4 regions of the Bacillus lumedeiriae genome follow, and region 1 is predicted to be linked to each of the others. Evidence: riboswitches for the same ligand, from Rfam matches in the RefSeq annotation. Region 1 holds a riboswitch; each other region holds the start of a gene.
The links. Region 1 has a riboswitch for S-adenosylmethionine ahead of QYG89_RS05110 (O-acetylhomoserine aminocarboxypropyltransferase/cysteine synthase family protein). Riboswitches for the same ligand answer to the same signal wherever they lie in the genome.
Positions count from the first base shown of each region.

Region 2: linked by a shared signal. The riboswitch ahead of QYG89_RS10575 (methyltransferase domain-containing protein) and the one ahead of QYG89_RS05110 (O-acetylhomoserine aminocarboxypropyltransferase/cysteine synthase family protein) in region 1 are both predicted to bind S-adenosylmethionine.
Region 3: linked by a shared signal. The riboswitch ahead of QYG89_RS03840 (methionine biosynthesis PLP-dependent protein) and the one ahead of QYG89_RS05110 (O-acetylhomoserine aminocarboxypropyltransferase/cysteine synthase family protein) in region 1 are both predicted to bind S-adenosylmethionine.
Region 4: linked by a shared signal. The riboswitch ahead of QYG89_RS09815 (2-hydroxy-3-keto-5-methylthiopentenyl-1-phosphate phosphatase) and the one ahead of QYG89_RS05110 (O-acetylhomoserine aminocarboxypropyltransferase/cysteine synthase family protein) in region 1 are both predicted to bind S-adenosylmethionine.

Region 1 is NZ_JAUIYO010000002.1:321,982-326,632, reverse strand. It holds gene recA (recombinase RecA) at 1-722, opposite strand, end outside; gene QYG89_RS05110 (O-acetylhomoserine aminocarboxypropyltransferase/cysteine synthase family protein) at 1,194-2,492, opposite strand; SAM riboswitch class I at 2,596-2,706, opposite strand; gene QYG89_RS05105 (competence/damage-inducible protein A) at 2,783-4,027, opposite strand; gene pgsA (CDP-diacylglycerol--glycerol-3-phosphate 3-phosphatidyltransferase) at 4,161-4,651, opposite strand, start outside.
Region 2 is NZ_JAUIYO010000007.1:29,859-34,509, reverse strand. It holds gene pabA (aminodeoxychorismate/anthranilate synthase component II) at 1-526, opposite strand, end outside; gene QYG89_RS10585 (anthranilate synthase component I family protein) at 523-1,947, opposite strand; gene QYG89_RS10580 (aminoglycoside N(3)-acetyltransferase) at 2,095-2,907, shown strand; gene QYG89_RS10575 (methyltransferase domain-containing protein) at 2,885-3,430, opposite strand; SAM riboswitch class I at 3,504-3,608, opposite strand; gene QYG89_RS10570 (pyridoxal phosphate-dependent aminotransferase) at 3,669-4,651, opposite strand, start outside.
Region 3 is NZ_JAUIYO010000002.1:53,147-57,797, forward strand. It holds gene QYG89_RS03825 (ABC transporter ATP-binding protein) at 15-800, shown strand; gene QYG89_RS03830 (ABC transporter permease) at 784-1,542, shown strand; gene QYG89_RS03835 (ABC transporter substrate-binding protein) at 1,566-2,567, shown strand; SAM riboswitch class I at 2,637-2,739, shown strand; gene QYG89_RS03840 (methionine biosynthesis PLP-dependent protein) at 2,816-3,922, shown strand; gene metC (cystathionine beta-lyase) at 3,928-4,651, shown strand, end outside.
Region 4 is NZ_JAUIYO010000006.1:43,294-47,944, reverse strand. It holds gene QYG89_RS09825 (FGGY-family carbohydrate kinase) at 1-268, shown strand, start outside; gene QYG89_RS09820 (MFS transporter) at 301-1,545, shown strand; SAM riboswitch class I at 1,868-1,971, shown strand; gene QYG89_RS09815 (2-hydroxy-3-keto-5-methylthiopentenyl-1-phosphate phosphatase) at 2,020-2,694, shown strand; gene QYG89_RS09810 (cupin domain-containing protein) at 2,723-3,235, shown strand; gene mtnK (S-methyl-5-thioribose kinase) at 3,498-4,651, shown strand, end outside.

The DNA.
Region 1 (4,651 bases):
TTTGTTTTATTCCCTACAATGTCATTTCCTTGCTTTAATGCTTCAGCACGGCGGACTTCAAGTCGGACAGAGCTATAAAATTTCAATGCACGTCCCCCTGGTGTCGTTTCAGGGTTCCCAAACATAACTCCAACTTTTTCACGAATCTGATTAATAAAGATTGCGATGGTTTTAGATTTATTGATTGCTCCCGACAGTTTACGAAGCGCCTGCGACATTAAACGCGCCTGCAAACCAACGTGAGAATCTCCCATATCCCCTTCAATCTCCGCTTTTGGCACGAGTGCAGCTACCGAGTCAATGATTAAAATATCAACGGCTCCACTTCGCACGAGGGCTTCGGCAATCTCAAGTGCCTGCTCTCCTGTATCTGGCTGAGAAAGCAGCAACTCATCAATATTTACCCCTAATTTCTGAGCATAAACAGGATCAAGTGCATGCTCAGCATCAATGAAAGCTGCCTGTCCCCCATTTGCTTGTATTTCCGCAATAGCATGAAGGGCTACCGTTGTTTTACCAGAGCTTTCCGGCCCGTAAATTTCAACAATACGTCCACGCGGATATCCGCCGACACCAAGTGCCGCATCAAGAGCGAGCGAACCACTTGGGCTAGTGGAAATTTTCCGATCTGTTTGTTCTCCAAGTTTCATTATCGACCCTTTACCAAATTGTTTTTCAATTTGCTTTAAGGCCATATCTAAAGCGGCTTGACGATCACTCACTAAAATTCCTCCTTAAAATTACCAATCTATCAGATCAAATGCATATCAACATGTTGTTTCAGAATCTACAATAACTATACCTTTTTATTGAGACAATTTCAAGTAAAAAGCGAACATTTATTCGGTTTTTATTATTCCAGAGACTTTGTTAAACTCCCCTGTTGATTTCTACGGAGGAAGCTCCGTTCAATCAACGAAGCAGCACAATCAACAACAATAAGCACTAACATAGCCATTACGGAAAGAAAAAGGGCGATAAAAAAACAGAAAAATAAGAAGAGAGAATAGTGGAAAATAAGAAGATGAAAATAACTCCTGCTTCTTTATTTTATCACAAAGAAACAGGAGCAGGTAATTTTAAGAATATAAAAATAGTCTAGCCATACTTAAGGTTACGCTCTCACGTACTTCAAAAATTAGATGATGGAGCGAAATGAAAGATCAGGCTCTTCATTCTATTACACTCCTACTTTAGACTCCAGCAACCACACCAGTTGCCTTTTCAATTGCCTGATTCAAATCAGCAATCAAGTCTTTTGGTGATTCCAGTCCAATCGATAAGCGGATCATTTCTTCTTTCGTTCCAGATTTCTCTAAGTCCTCGCTGCTTAATTGCTGGTGAGTGGTAGAAGCCGGATGAATAATCAGTGACTTGCCATCTCCAACGTTGGCCACATGCGACCATAGTTTAATGTTGTCGATCACTTTTTTCCCTGCTTCCCGTCCGCCTTTAATACCGAAGACAACGATAGAACCAAATGTATTATTTAAATATTTTTTCGCTAGTTCATGAGATGGATGGTTCTCAAGGCTTGGATGGGATACCCATTCCACACCTGGATGATTGTTTAAATAATCAACGATAGCGAGCGCATTTTCGTGATGGCGCTGAATACGCAGGTGCAATGTTTCTAATCCTTGAAGAAGCAAAAAGGCACTGTTGGCACTTAAAGACGGACCAAAATCTCTCAACAGCTGTACACGTAATTTAATAGCGAATGCTGGGCCTTCAATGTCTGCATATTTTAGCCCATTATAAGACTCGTCGGATTCCGTAAATCCAGGGAATTTTTCACTATTCCAGTTAAACGTACCACCGTCTACTACTACACCGCCAATAACCGTTCCATGGCCGCTGATCCACTTTGTAGCAGAGTGGACAACAATGTCAGCTCCCCGCGTAAGCGGCTTCGCTCCATAAGGAGAAGCAAACGTATTATCTACAATCAATGGAATCCCGTGTTCATGAGCAATATCTGCTACTTTTTCCACATCAAGTACATTTAAAGATGGGTTGCCAATAATTTCTCCAAAAATCGCCTTTGTTTTCGAAGTTATTGCTGCACGGAAATTTTCCGGATCTGTAGAATCAACAAACTTCACATTAATTCCGTATTTAGGAAGAGTGTTAGCGAATAAGTTATATGTACCGCCATACAAATTCGCCGCCGCCACAATTTCATCCCCTGCATGAGCCAGATTCAATATAGAAAAAGAAATCGCAGCCATACCTGATGAAAGAGCAACAGCTGCAGCTCCCTCTTCTAACAAGGCAATTCGTTTCTCAAACACATCTACTGTCGGGTTAGTAATACGTGTATAAATATTGCCGGGCTTTTGCAAAGCAAACAAAGCATTGGCATGATCTGTATCTTCAAAAACATAAGAAGTCGATTCGTAAATCGGCACAGCGCGGGCCCCTGTCGTTGGATCAGGCACCTGTCCTCCATGAAGCAAAATTGTTTCTTGACCCCAGTTTTCTTTCGTCATTGTCAATCCCTCCTGATTTATTAAATAACTTATCATTAATGATCGTGAGGTATATAAAAAGCCCTCTTCTCGTAAAAGAAGAGGGCTTTATTATAAAATCCTCCTCTTATCTTTCAGGCTCAACACCTGCAGGAATTAGCACCGTTTCAGACATTTCTGCCTGAAGGTTGCCGGGCTTCATCGGGCCTAATCCCTCCGCCGCTCACAATAAGAGTGTTCACTTTGAATTAAACTTCTAGCTTAATTATACAGCATATTCATCAGAATAATCAACAATATTCTGAACGTTTCTACTTATTATTTGCAAGTTCCACCAGCAGATAGTGGCAGCCATACTTGACTGACCTCTTTCTAATGCCTGCACGGCTGCCAGCCAATTGGAGCTTAAACGCCTTTGACCCAGTAAGTTTAGAAGATAAGCCGATCCACACCGTTCCAGACGGATGCCCTTCTGCTGCATCCGGGCCGGCAACACCTGTAAAACTAATACCAAAATCAGCATCCAGCAGCTGACGGACATTTTCTGCCAATTCAATGGCACACGCTTCACTTATTGCCCCGTGATCAGCCAATGTCTCTGTTTTCACTTGTACAAGTTTTTCTTTTGCGCGGTTAGAATAACACACAATACCGCCATTAAAAAACTGGCTTGCTCCAGGTACAGCAGTCATTTCACTTTGAAATAGACCTCCCGTCAAACTTTCAGCCGCAGCCACCGTCTGTGATGACTCCACTAAGCGATCTGCAAGTTCACGGACAATGGTCGTATCATTGTATCCATAAAAATAATCACCTACCCGGCGGAGAATCTCTTCCTCCACTTCTTGTATCATCCGTAAAGCCGTTGCCTCTGATTCGTGCTTAGCCGTAATCCGGAGCGTCACTTCCCCATCCCCTGCTAATGGAGCGATAGTCGGATTTTGCTGTGCCAGCAGTAAATCCTCTACTTCTGTTTCTAATGCCGATTCACCAATGCCAAAAAATCTTAATACGCGCGATTCTATTTTTTCGACTTTCTCAAGGATATTTAGCAGTGCGGGTTTCGCGTAGTTAGTAAACATCGGCTGCATTTCCCGAGGAGGTCCAGGCAAAAGCATATAGAAATTCTTTGTCCCTTTGACCATCATGCCAGGTGCCATGCCGTGATCATTCGGAAAAACCGTGCTTCCTTCCATCACGAGCGCCTGTTTTTTATTATTTGGAGTCATCGGACGTTTCGTTTTTACAAAGTAATGTTCAATACTTTTCAACGCCTCTTCATGATAGACAAGCGGCCGGCCGATATGGGAGCCGATCGCTTCTTTCGTCAAATCGTCTTTTGTAGGACCAAGCCCTCCAGTAAAGATCAGCAAGTCTGCGCGCTTTTCAGCCTCTTTTACAACGTCAAGAACCCGGCTGCTGTTATCGCCAACGACCGTATGATAATACACATTGATACCAATTTCCGCTAACTGCTGCGACAGAAATTGGGCATTCGTATTCGTAATCTGTCCAAGCAGTAATTCAGAGCCTACTGCAATAATTTCTGCATTCATTCTTCTTACCCCTTCTTTCCCTTCAAAAAGAGGCTATCCTGTAAATGCCCTGTTCCCTATAGTATTTGATCAACTATTTATACTATATATGATAGGGATGCCCGGCTCTTTATTTCAGGATAGCCTCTTACTATTATTTAGAATGTTTAAATACACCACGGTTGAGATAAAAATAATCCCATCCCGACCAAACCGTGAAGAAAGCAGCGATCCAAAGAGAGAAATCTGCAAATGGAATTCCCCAGCTTTCGAACGGAGCATTGTAAAGCAACAATGCTGAAATTGCAATAATTTGCGTCCATGTCTTAATCTTTCCAAGCATATTAGCCGCAACGACCTCGCCTTCCCCTGCCAGGATTAACCGCAGCCCTGTAACTGCAAATTCGCGGCTAATGATGACAATGACAATCCAGGAAGCAGCCATTCCAAAATCAACGAGCACAATTAATGCTGCTGATACGAGCAATTTATCGGCAAGCGGATCTAAAAATTTTCCTAAGTTTGTAACCATATTTAATTTCCTTGCATAATAACCGTCAATCCAATCCGTTGTCGATGCAAAAATAAACAGCATCGCCCCCCAGAAGTGCGCAGCCGGCATTGTTGTGCCCAAAAAGTTCATCT
Region 2 (4,651 bases), on a different contig from region 1:
CGTACGTCATAATGGATTCTGGGTGAAACTGCACCCCTTCAATTGGCAGCTCCCTATGGCGGATCGCCATGATTTCCCCTTCTTTCGTCCAAGCAGAAACTTCGAAACAATCAGGGAGGGTGTCCCTTTTAACGATTAACGAATGGTAACGCGTAGCTGGGAATGGATTTGGAAGACCTTCAAAAATCGTCCGTCCATCATGAAGCATATCCGATGTTTTTCCATGCATAAGCCGGTCTGCCCGTACGACTTCCCCTCCAAATACTTGGGCAATCGACTGCTGACCGAGGCAAACACCGAAGATCGGTATTTTTCCTGCAAATGTACGAATAGCCTCCAGACTGATCCCCGCTTCATTCGGTGTACAAGGTCCCGGTGAAATCATGAGAAAGTCTGGATTCATCCGCTCAATTTCCTCGATAGAAATCTCATCATTTCTCTTCACGATCAGCTCTTCGCCAAGCTCTCCTAAATATTGAACAAGATTGTAGGTGAAAGAATCATAGTTATCAATCATTAAAATCATGAACGTTCTCCTCCTGGTCTGACAGGGGCCAGCCTGTCCTCAGCCAGCTCTTTCGCTTTCCAAACCGCTTTTGCTTTCTTCAGCGATTCTTTGTATTCATTCAATGGATCAGAATCAATGACGACTCCCGCTCCCGCCTGAACGTGGCACATGCCATTTTCAACGAGCATCGTTCGAATCACGATGTTCAGCTCCATGTCACCGTTAAAGCCGATCCAGCCGATTGATCCAGTATAAATCCCGCGTCTAACCGGCTCCAGCTCCTCAATAATTTCCATCGTTCTAACTTTTGGAGCACCGGTAATGGTTCCGCCTGGAAAGACAGCATGGACGACATCTGCATTCGTTTTTCCTTTAGCCAGCTTACCTCGTACGTTAGACACGATGTGCTGAACATGTGAATACTTTTCAATGACCATAAATTCATCGACTTCTACAGAACCATACTCACTGACACGGCCGAGGTCATTGCGCTCTAAGTCAACGAGCATGACATGTTCCGCCCGTTCTTTTTCATTTTCGATCAGCTCCAACGCTAACCGCAAATCATCAGCATCATCTTTTCCACGTGAGCGGGTGCCGGCAATCGGCCGGGTACTTAATTCATTTCCAGCCTTTTTAATAAGCAGTTCAGGTGATCCCGATACAATTTGAAAATCCGGTGTATGCATATACGCCATATAAGGAGACGGATTGAACCTCCTTAATTCTTCATAGACGGCGATGGCCGGAATATGAAGCGGCTTAGACTGTCTAACGGATAAGTTCACTTGAAAGACATCTCCTGCAGCGATATACTTCTTCGTTTTTTCAACAGCCTCTTGGAATTCTTTCTCTGAGAAAGGCACGCTCCATTCATCCGCTGCTCTCTCTACAGGTACACGTTCCTCTTCGCCGCATGAAACTGTCCACTTGCTTTCCGCTTCATTCAGCACCCGTTCACCAGCTGCTTCATCTTCACTTACAGCAAGAAGCCACAGTTTGTCTGTTTGATGATCAAATACCGCCCATTCCTTAAACACAAGGAAGTACAGCAGCGGCATTCCAAGATCATCTGCCGCAGCGTTCGGCAGCCTCTCAATATACCGGGCGTAATCATAGCTAATATAGCCGATTGCCCCGCCCTGAAAATCAGGAAGACCGTCTTGCTTTGGTACCTCAAACGTCTTCATCCAGCCTTCAAGTTCTGACAGCGGAATGCCTTTTTTGTCTTCGCGTCCACTAGCTGTCTGCACGTGAATCCCTTCATCATTGGAAGAAATAATTGCAAACGGCGACAGCCCCGCTATACTATAACGCCCGCCCCGTCCGCTCTCCAGAAATACATGATGGGACTCAGCAGCCGTCAGCCATTTATATTGATGAAAAAATTGTTCTTTGTTATAGGGAATCGTCCGATAAAACACACGTCGATCACTCACTAGTTATCCCCCTTTTATTTCGCCATAGTCTTTCTAAGCATACTAGACAAAGAAGAAAGAAAAAAGCATCAAAACCGCTTTTTTAGAAGGTTTTTATGCCAAACCATCTTCTTCCTTTATAATGAAAGAAAATGATGGGAGAAGACAATGAAGAATAAACCATTTGTTTCACAAACAAAAGCATTGATCACGATCGGCACATTAAAAAACGATCTTTATTCTCTTGGAGCAGCTCCTGGTAATATTGTGATGGTTCACTCCTCCCTGCGCTCTTTAGGATGGATAGAAGGAGGCGAAGTAACGGTTGTCGAAGCGTTAATGAAAACGGTGACCGAAGACGGAACCATTGTCATGCCGGCTCAGACGACTCATAATACCGATCCAAAATATTGGAAAAACCCTCCTGTTCCGGAAGAGTGGCGGCCAAGCATTCGTTATATGATGCCTGCTTATTTGCCGGAGTTTACACCTACACTCGGCATGGGACGGATTGCAGAGGCATTCCGGACTTTCCCTAATGTGAAGCGCAGCCTTCACCCTTCTAATTCTTTTACAGCCTGGGGAAAGTATGCCGCGTTCATCATTGATCACCATTCACTTGATTTTGCTTTCGGTGAACAGTCTCCTCTCGCCAGGCTATATGAGCTGGATGCTTCCATTTTGTTTATCGGCACCGATTACAGCACATGCACAGCCATGCATCTAGGCGAATTTCGCGCAAACGATGGCCGAAAATCCTTCCAACAAGGATCGGCCTTAATGGAAAACGGCGAACGGGTATGGAAAACTTATCACGAACTTGAAGGAAATTCTGAACAATTTAATGAAATCGGCCATGCCTTTGAAAAAGAAGAAGAAATTAATATTGGTACAATCGCCCAAGCTCCGTGTAAGCTGATTAAAATCCGGCCCTTAGTCGATTTCACTGCCCGTTATCTCAGCAACCTTTTAAAGCGATAAAGCGGTTGACAACAATGGGAAGTTCAGGCGTTTCTATCAACTCTGTCCACCCTTGTCCTATTGCTTCCACAGTAGAACGAGCTGTAACTTGCTGAACAAATATCGTTTCAAAGCCGATTTCCCTTAGCAAATCCCAATAATATGGCAGGCTTTTTATGTAAGCAATGTCTTCTATATGCCGTAATGCTCCTTCTTCAGCTAAATCAATAACGAGCCGGCCTCCCGCTTTCAACAAATCAAAGCTTTTTCTCAGCCAGTCTTCTCCTTCATCCCAAAAATGAATACCCAATTGGCCGGCCACGCCGTCAAACTGAGCCTCTGCGAAAGGGGATGCAGAAGGAGAAGCTGTAATAACGCGCGCTTTTTCAATGGCTATTTTTGATAACAAAGGTGAAGCATCTTCTCCTAGCCACAAAATGTGCTCTCCTTCCCTCATTCGAACGGTATGTAAGAAGCTGTCAGCTGCAATTGTCCATTCCGCTGCGTCCTCTTTTGTCATTAATTTATGGTCAGTCACGATCATGTTCCATTCCTGCCTTTCAGTTAAATATACAAAAAACCTCTTCGATAAGAAGAGGTTGAATAGTTAGCACTCTTTCTTATCTGTCAGCTATTGCTGCAAGAATTAGCACCGTGCTCGTATAAACGAGTCGGTTGCCGGGCTTCATAGGGCTTGTCCCTCCACCTGCTCTTGATAAGATGTTCGTTGTTATTGAATTGTTTTCATTTGCATTGTTGCACGTTTATACTCTACTGTCAATCTACTTTTTAAATATATCAAGCTGTGCAATCCGGCTAATCGCTTCTTTGATTTTCTCTTCAGACGCAACTAAACCGACACGGACATAGCCTTCCCCATACTCGCCAAAACCAATCCCTGGAGCGACTGCTACATTGGCCTTCTCAAGCAGCAGATCGCTAAACTCTTCTGAAGTATAACCATCTGGCACTTTTAACCACGAGAAAAAAGATCCTTGCGGGGCTTTCACTTTCCAGCCAATTTCATTTAAACCGTTAATTAATAGATTACGTCGTTTTTCATACATCTCTTCTTGCCTGCGTACTTCATCCTGCGGTCCAAGTAAAGCAGCCGCTGCCGCTTCTTGTATGCCGCCGTACAAACTGCAGTGCAGATGATCCTGGATTAAATTCAATGCAGCAATCACACTTGGATTGCCCACCGCAAACCCCACTCTCCAGCCTGCCATATTGTACGTTTTCGACATCGTATAAATTTCAATGCCGGTGTCTTTCGCTCCATTAGATTGAAGATAGCTGATTGGTTTTTTCCCATCAAAGCCAATGGCACCATACGCAAAGTCGTGTACGACACAAATATTATGTTGATTGGCAAACTCGATCGTTTTTTCAAAAAACGCTTCATCAGCTACTGCGCCTGTCGGATTATTCGGATAATTAATAAATAACAGCTTCGCTCGCTTCAGCACCTCTTCAGGAATTTCTTCATATTGAGGAAGGAAGCCATTTTCCTCTTTCAAAGGCATCATGTGCATCCCTGCTTCTGCAAGGGCAATGCCCGACCAGTAATCCGGATATCCCGGATCGGGTACGAGCGCGATGTCTCCTGGATTTAATAGACATTGCGGAAGTTCAACAAGCCCCGCTTTTCCCCCAATGATCAGCGCAATTTCTGTTTCAGGATCAAGTTTGACGCCATATTCTCTCTGATAAAATTCAGCACATGCGTTTTTCACATGAGCAAACCCTCTGAAAGGAGAATATT
Region 3 (4,651 bases), 270 kb from region 1:
AAGATGGTGATATGATGTTTTTACACATAGATCGTATAAATAAGCAATTTATTAACAACAAAGTTGTCAATGATGTATTAGTCGATATTAATGCAACAATTGAAGAAGGCGAATTCGTTTCTATACTAGGGCCTTCGGGCTGCGGAAAATCGACGTTACTGTCCATGGTCGCCGGTTTGAGTGAAGCGACTTCCGGAGAAATTAAATTAGAAGGAAAAACAATTAAAAAGCCAGGAAAAGAGCGGGGAATGGTGTTTCAGCAGGCAGCGTTATTTCCTTGGTTGAATGTAGAAGAAAATGTCATGTTTCCTTTGAAAAAAGAAATGAAAAAGAAAGAAGCAAAGGAAACAGCACGTAAATTTTTACAAATGGTGCAGCTGTCTAACTACGCTTCTCATTACCCGCATGAATTATCAGGGGGTATGCAGCAGCGTGTAGCCATTGCGCGGGCGCTGGCAATGAATCCGAAAGTATTGCTTATGGATGAACCATTTGGAGCGCTGGATGAACAAACGAGAGCTCGGATGCATAAAGAGCTTGAGAGAATCTGGATAGAGACACAAAAAACTATTTTATTTGTCACTCATAGTATTTCAGAATCGATTAAATTGTCCGATCGGATCATCGTCATGGGAACGCAGCCGGGAACCATTATTGCGGATATTCCAGTGGACCTGCCAAGACCGCGCAGATTCGATCAAAAAGAAGTTATTCAGCTTGAGAAGAAAATCAACCTGCTGTTGAAAAATGAAATTGATAAAGTCGTAAAAGAGGAATTGGCTTATGCAGCGAATCAGTAAACAACTTGTTTTTTTTATCGTATTGATAATTATTTGGGAAGGGATTGTACGTGCAGGCGGATGGACGGCAGATGTGATGCCGAAGCCGACAGATGTTTGGCAGGCGCTTGTCCGCGGCTTTGAAGATCGAACACTCATATTCGATTTAACTGCTAGTTTTCAGCGTTTATTTGTCGGTTTGTTCATCTCTTTATTGTTAGGAATTGGACTTGGTATTTTGCTTGCTAAGTCCAAAACAGCAGATGAAACGCTCGGCACACTCATACTAGCTCTTCAAAGCGTACCGAGTATTGTCTGGCTGCCGCTTGCTATTATGTGGTTTGGTTTGAATGAGAAAGCAGTCATTTTTATCGTTGTTCTCGGCGGCACGCTCGTTATGACGATCAATATGCGGATGGGGATAAAGAATGTGGCTCCGCTGTACATTCGAGCGGCACAGACAATGGGATCACGAAGCTTAGATTTATTCGTAAGGGTCATCTTTCCGGCTGCTATTCCTTACGCAGTTACAGGAATTAGACTTGCTTGGGCCTTTGCTTGGCGCGCTTTAATGGCTGGTGAAATTTTAAGTACAGGACCAGGTCTTGGCTATACGTTAAAATACGCTTCTGACTTTGGAGATATGAGCTTAGTCATTGCTGTTATGATTTTAATCGGAGTAGTGGGAACGATCGTTGATTATGCTTTCTTTCAAAAGGTGGAGAGAAATGTTATGCGGCGCTGGGGCCTTGAAACGAACTAATTGATGTCAATGGGGGAAAACAAATGAAAAAGAAACTGGGGTATTTGAGTTTTATATTGATTTTGCTCGTCGGGGCAATAGCCGGCTGCAGCTCAGCAGAAGAAGGAAAAGCAGAAGAGAAGAAGAAAGTGGTCATCGGGTATTTTCCAAACCTTGACCACGTGCCGGCAATGATTGCCAAAGAAAAGGGCTATTATGAAGAGGCGCTTGGTGAAGATGTGGATATCGAATATAAATCGTTTCCAGATGGCGGTGCCTTTATGGTTGCATTGAAAACAGGAGACGTTCATGCCGGGCTTGTCGGTCCTGGACCGGTAATGAATAACTTTACAAATGGAGCCGATGTGAAAATTGTTGCCGGAGGTTCTTCAGGCGGAACAGTCATCGTTGCGCGCAAAGACAGCGGCATTAAGTCTGTTAAAGATTTTGCAGGAAAAACATTTATCACTCCTGGTGTAGGATGTACACATGACGTTCAAATGGAAACATTTGTAAAAGATTTTGGCATTGAATCTAACCGTATTGGCGGCAGTATGAAGCATACAACTGGAAAACCAGCTCAATATGCCGGCTTATTTGAATCAGGAAAAGTGGATTTAGCGGCTGTTCCTGAGCCTTGGGGATCTTTACTCGTTAAAGAACAAGGAGCAAAAATCATTGTAGACAGCGATGAAATTTCTTTCGGTACGACGCTGCCTAACTCTGTCCTTGCGACGAGCGGCAAGCTAATTAAGGAAGATCCGGAACTTGTGCAGAAAATCGTGAATGCTCACCAAAAAGCGATCGATTTTATCAATGGAAATCCGGAAGAAGCGAAGCAATTAACGATTGATTCCATTAAAAAGGATACGAAACAAGAATTAGCAAAAGACGTAGTAGATAGTGCATGGAAACGAATTACGTATACATCTGATGTAAATGAAGAAGTCGTACAGCAGTTTGCTGACTCTTCTTATGACTTAAAGTTTTTAAAGACAAAGCCTGAGTTTTCAGCTTTGATCGATAAACAATTTGCGAAAAAATAAAATATTACAAAAACTCTTGCCATTTTGATCTTTTTACTGTACATTTAAAAAAAGCCAAAATTTTATAAGTTCTTATCAAGAGAAGCGGAGGGACTGGCCCTATGATGCTTCAGCAACCGGCTATGTAAAGTCAAGGTGCTAATTCCAGCGGGTTCACCCCGATAGATGAGGAGAAGATCATAAAAAAAGCCTTCTTCTTAAGAAGGCTTTTATTTTTTTGTCACGGAGATAGAAGGAGAGGAAAAAACATGACACATACACACATTGACACACTGTTAGCACAAATTGGAAACCGCAGTGAAACAGCGACAGGAACAGTGAACGCCCCTGTTTATTTTTCAACTGCTTATCGTCACGAAGGAATTGGACGGTCAACGGGATATGATTATATACGGACGGGGAATCCGACACGCCAAATTGTAGAACAGGCGATTGCCGATTTAGAAGGCGGAGACGCTGGTTTTGCATTTTCATCGGGAATGGCAGCTATTCAGACGCTTCTTGCGCTGGCAGAGCCAGGAGAGGAATGGATCGTTTCAGCCGACTTATATGGCGGTACATACCGGTTGTTTGAAAAAGGCTGGAGAAAGTTTGGATTATCGTTTACATACGATAGTTTTCAACATATCGATGAAACGAAAAAGAAGATAACAGAGAAAACGAAGGCCATTTTCTTAGAAACACCGACGAATCCGCTAATGCAGGAAGTAGATATTGAAGCAGTAGCAGCTTTCGCAAAAGAGCACGGCTTACTATTGATTGTTGATAATACTTTTTATACACCGCTATTGCAGCGCCCGTTAACGCAAGGGGCCGACATCGTGATCCATAGTGCTACGAAATATTTAGGCGGTCATAATGACGTGCTGGCTGGACTGATCGCGGTGAAAGGAGAAGAGCTTGCTCTTAAAGTCGGGGAAATGCAAAATGCGGCCGGGGCTGTTTTGTCGCCGCTTGATTCATGGTTATTAATGCGCGGAATGAAAACGTTAAGCTTGCGTATGAAACAGCATGAGCAAAACGCTAAACAGCTTTCTGCTTTTTTAGGGGAGTGTCCAGAAGTGACGGATGTTCTTTATCCGGGCCGGGGAGGCATGCTTTCTTTCCGATTGGAATCTGCGGAATGGGTCGATGCTTTTTTACAAAACTTGCAGCTGATTACATTTGCTGAAAGTCTTGGAGGGGTTGAAAGTTTTATTACTTATCCGGCTACACAAACACATGCGGATGTTCCGGAAGAAGTGCGAATACAAAACGGAGTCTGTAACCGCCTGCTTCGTTTTTCAGTAGGAATTGAACATGGAGAAGATTTAATCGCTGATTTAGCACAGGCATTTAAAAAGATGAAGGAGTGAGAAGATTGAGTGAAAATTATTCTTTCCAAACGAAATTATTGCATAACCGTCATAAATTTGATGAAGGAACGGGGGCGGTTAGCGTACCTATTCAACACGCTTCTACTTTTCATCAAACTGATTTTGATACATTTGGAAGTTACGACTATAGCCGTTCGGGAAATCCGACGAGACAAGCGTTGGAAGAGGCGATTGCCGAACTGGAAGGCGGTACAAGAGGATTTGCCTTTTCTTCAGGGATGGCTGCGATCTCAACTGCTTTTCTTTTACTCTCTAAAGGGGATCACGTATTAATCACAGAAGACGTATATGGCGGCACATATCGGATGGTAACAACCGTATTGAATCGATTTGGCATTGAACATACGTTTGTGGATATGACGAATTTGCATGAAGTCGCTTTGAACATAAAAGAAAACACGAAGTTAATTTATATTGAAACACCGTCTAATCCGTTGTTAAAAGTGACAGATATTCAAGGGATTGTGAAGCTGGCAAAAGCAAATAACTGTTTAACCTTTGTAGATAATACGTTCTTAACACCCGCTCTTCAGCGTCCGCTTGAGCTAGGTGTCGACGTTGTTCTTCACAGTGCAACGAAGTTTTTATCAGGTCACAGTGATGTGCTCGCAGGACTTGCAGTGACAAAAGATGAAGAACTTGGTCAGCGCTTATATGCTTTGCAAAATTCATTCGGTGCTGTGCTTGGTGTTCAAGATGCGTGGCTCG
Region 4 (4,651 bases), on a different contig from region 1:
GGCTTGTGGCGGCGGTTTTCAAAGTGAAACGTTAGCTCAATTTGCAGCCAATCTACTTCAAAAAGAAGTGCACATTCGTCAAGGATTTAATCAGGCATCGGTTGTAGGGGCTGCTGTTATATGCAACCAGGCATTAGGGGTTAATGATGCATTATCAGGTGATATCAAGGTAATTACGCCTGACCGTGGACATGATGACTGGATGTACGAAGAGTGGAAACAAGCACAACATTTTTTTTCAAAGATAAATGCAGCATATAACAACTAGAATAAATAATAAGGAAAGATGAGGAAACAAACATGTTAGATAAAATTGGAATACCTAAAAAATTAGGCTGGGGCTTTTTAGGTGTGATGCTGTTTATGATGGGAGATGGGCTTGAAGCCGGGTGGCTGAGTCCGTTCCTTATCGAAAATGGCTTGTCTATCCAGCATGCAGCGGCCATTTTTAGTGTATACGGTATTTCTATAGCGATTGCTTCTTGGTTTTCAGGGGTTTGTTTAGAAGCGTTTGGCGCAAAGCGTTCGATGCTCATGGGATTATTATTTTATATTGTGGGTACAGCAGGATTTATCACGTTTGGATTTGAAAGCATGAATTATCCAGTTATGTTAGCGACGTACTTTATTAAAGGGTTCGGTTATCCTCTTTTTGTTTATTCCTTTTTAACGTGGGTGATTTATCGTACACCTCAACATAAATTAAGTACAGCTGTTGGATGGTTTTGGTTTGCGTTTTGTGCAGGAATGATGGTACTTGGCGCTTGGTATTCAAGTTATGCACTTAAACATTTTGGATACATCAATACATTATGGACTTCTATTTTCTGGGTATGTGTCGGTGCGTTCTTTGCTTTAGTGATGAATAAAGACAAGTTTGAACAGAAAAAAGGTTCAAGCACAAAAGAAAAATTAAATGAACTATTAAAAGGAATCACGATTATGAAGACGAACCCAAGGGTAGCTGCCGGTGGAGTTGTCAGAGTAATTAATAGTTTAGGTGCTTACGGATTTCCGGTGTTCCTGCCGCTTCATATGGCGGAACATGGAATTGAAACAACAGTTTGGCTGCAATTATGGGGTACAGCTTTCATGGGGAATATTCTATTTAATTTGATTTTCGGAATTGTTGGAGATAAATTTGGCTGGAAAAACACGATCATGTGGTTTGGCGGCGTTGGCTGTGCTGTTTTCACTGTCCTTTTATATTACACACCGGTACTTACAAACGGAAACCTTCTCGCGACAAGCATTGTCGGATTTATTTGGGGAAGTATGCTGGCCGGTTACGTTCCAATTGGAGCACTAGTACCATCTGTTGCTGGGGAAGATAAGGGAGCGGCTATGTCCGTGCTAAACCTTGGCGCTGGTTTATCGACATTCGTTGCACCAGCTTTAGCTTTAGCCTTTATCGGTCTCATTGGAGCAGAAGGAGTGATCTGGATCTTCGCGGCACTTCATCTGATTAGCTCAATCATTGTTAAATTCATCCGAGTACCGGAAGAAGAAAACATGCGCAAAAAAACAGCAACACTCGTTTCATAAAGAAAAGCGGAAGGCGCCCGCTTATCGGCGACAAGCATAAGACGAGCCGGCTGGAAGGTTGCTCTTGAACCTTCTGGCCAGAATGGCATATGACCTCGAGCCCCAAGGAGGCGGAGCTGGACAAGAAAAGCGAAAGCGCCTGAACTGCTCCGACAGGCAAATGTTCTTTCACCAAAGAAGCCGCCCTTTGGCTTCATTGGTGGAAGGTTATTTGACCCGAGGAACAAGGCGCTGCAGCTGGACAAGAAAAGGATATTGACAGTGATGAGAGAACATGTCATAATCCTAGTGGTATGATATGAATATAAACTTAACAAATAAACTCTTATCAGGAGCAGGCGGAGGGATAAGCCCTAAGAAGCCCGGCAACCGACTCGTTGTGAGCACGGTGCTAATTCTTACAGCAACGATGTTGGAAGATAAGAAGTTGTTTTTTTAAACCTCTTCTTAATAGAAGAGGTTTTTTTAAATGCTATGGAAAGAAGTGACGACATCTTGAAAAAGCCAATCATCTTTTGTGACTTCGATGGTACGGTGACGAAGAAAGATAACATTATTAGTATTATGAAGCAGTTTGCCCCTCCTGAATGGGAGAAGTTGAAGGATGATGTGTTATCTCAATCCATCAGTATTCAAGAGGGCGTCGGAAAAATGTTTCAGCTTCTTCCTTCTTCTTTGAAGCAGGAAATAGTTGACTTTGTTTTGGAAACGGCCGAAATAAGAGACGGGTTTAATGACTTCGTTCGGTATACGAAAGAACAAAACATTCCTCTTTACATTGTAAGTGGAGGAATTGACTTTTTCGTAAAACCGATGTTACAGCCATTTGAGTCGATTACTGGACTATATTGCAATGAAGGGGATTTCAGTGGAGAGAATATTCACATTCATTGGCCTCATGCGTGTGATGAGAAATGTCCGAACCAAAATTGTGGGTGCTGTAAACCTTCTATTATCCGTGCGCTGTCAAGCGGGGACACGCATTCCATCGTGATCGGTGATTCAGTAACTGATTTACAAGCTGCGAAAATTGCCGATACAGTGATAGCAAGAGATTACTTATCAGAAAAATGCGAGACACTGTCAATTCCTTATCAACCTTTTGATACGTTTTATGATTGTATTGAAATTTTAGAAAAGTTAAAATAAGATGTTGAATAATTAGGGGGAATATAAGATGACAACGATCAAAATTCAAGGAACAAATGAAGTTATTGACAATCAAGAAGAAGTGATTTCATTTTTACAGCAGAACGATGTCATTTATGAACATTGGGATATTCATAAATTACCTTCTCATTTACAAGAGAAATACGTATTGAGTGACGAAGAAAAGCAAGGCGTGTTAGATGCATTTGAAGAAGAGATTAAGGATATTTCAGCTAGACGTGGATACAAAGCATGGGATGTTATTTCACTTGCTGATCATACACCTAACCTTGAAGAATTATTGAAAAACTTTGAGCGTGAGCATCATCATACAGATGATGAAGTACGTTTTATTGCGAGCGGCCATGCAATTTTCATTATCCAAGGAAAAGATGAGCGGTTTTTTGAAGTTCATTTAAACCCAGGTGATTTGATCTCTGTTCCGGAAAATGTCCGCCACTACTTTACATTAGCTGAGGACCGGAAAGTTGTTGCTGTTCGTATTTTTGTGACAGAAGAAGGATGGGTGCCTGTTTACTAATGCACCGTGATATTTATCCCGCGTTAACTGACAGTAAGACCACCGGCTCAAGGCTTCAAGGTGTTTCTAAAGAAGCATAGGCGGGCGATCAACTGCCAGTAAACGCCCAATCCATTCGCGGGCCAACAGGATGTTGGTTACTCAGGCGTTGCCACAGGACGTGGCGTCCTTAGCCTGAGTTCTTTATTCCATCAGTGGGGAATGAAGAGAATCACCCGCTGATGGAAGTTTCATTTTATCAACAGGAAAGAGGCGGGAAAGAATGAGCCAAGTAACGAATCAACAGGAAGTCAAAGAGGGATATGCATTTTTAAGTCACGAAGAGCTTGTGCAATATGTCAAAAAGCTAGGCCTCTTTCATGAGCAAGAACAAGCTTCAGTGGAGGAAGTAAGTGACGGGAAAATTAATCATGTGTATCGATTGTCAGGCGAACAGAAGAGCTTAATTCTTAAGCAGGCTGTACCGTACTGCAGGGTAGTAGGGGATAGTATGCCGATGCCCCTTGATCGGGTAACGTTCGAAGCAAAAGTACTACAAGAATATGATAGAATTCTTCCAGGATCTGTTCCCAAAGTGTATTATTTGGACGAGGCGATGGCGATTCTTATCACGGAAGATATGGCTCCGATGGAGACGGGACGCGTCGCTTTAATTAATGGAACAGAATCAACTGTGTTTGCTGCGGATGTAGGAGAATTTAGTGCGAAAACAGTTTTCTATACGTCTGATTTTTATATGGATCCGATCGTAAAAAAAGAGTTAAATGCCTCTTTGACGAATCCGCTTATGCGGCAGATGACGGAAGAACTTCATTTCGATTGGCCATTCAATTTCCATGAAACGAGCCATTTTGAAGAGGGCATGAGAAATGATGTATTATTCCTCAGCCAAGATCAACGTTTGCGGCTGGAAGTGGCTAAACTCAAACATAAGTATATGACGAAGGCTGATGCATTACTTCACAGTGACTTACACAGCGGAGCGATCTTTATGGCAGAAGATAGAACGGTGATTTTTGATACAGAGTTTGCCTGCTTCGGACCTTTCGGATTTGACATCGGTCAGTTCATCGCGAACCTATTTTTAAATGGGATCGGCCATCCCGAGTTTCTATCTAAACGTTACGAACAAGCACGGGAAGCGTGGTATACATTCGCAGATACATTCTCCCATCTGTGGAAAACAGAATCGAAGGAGCATTATACACAACTTGATGGATATCTCACGCACGTATTAGATGAAATTTTCGCGGATGCCTTAGGCTATGCAGGCTGCGAACTAGTCCGCCGCGCGATCAGTATTGCCCAAATTCCGGATTTAAATATCGAGGAAGACGAGCAAAAACGGATGGCAAGCAGAAAAAAAGTGATGGAGCTGGGCAAATATTTGATTATGGAACGGAACAATATTCGTTC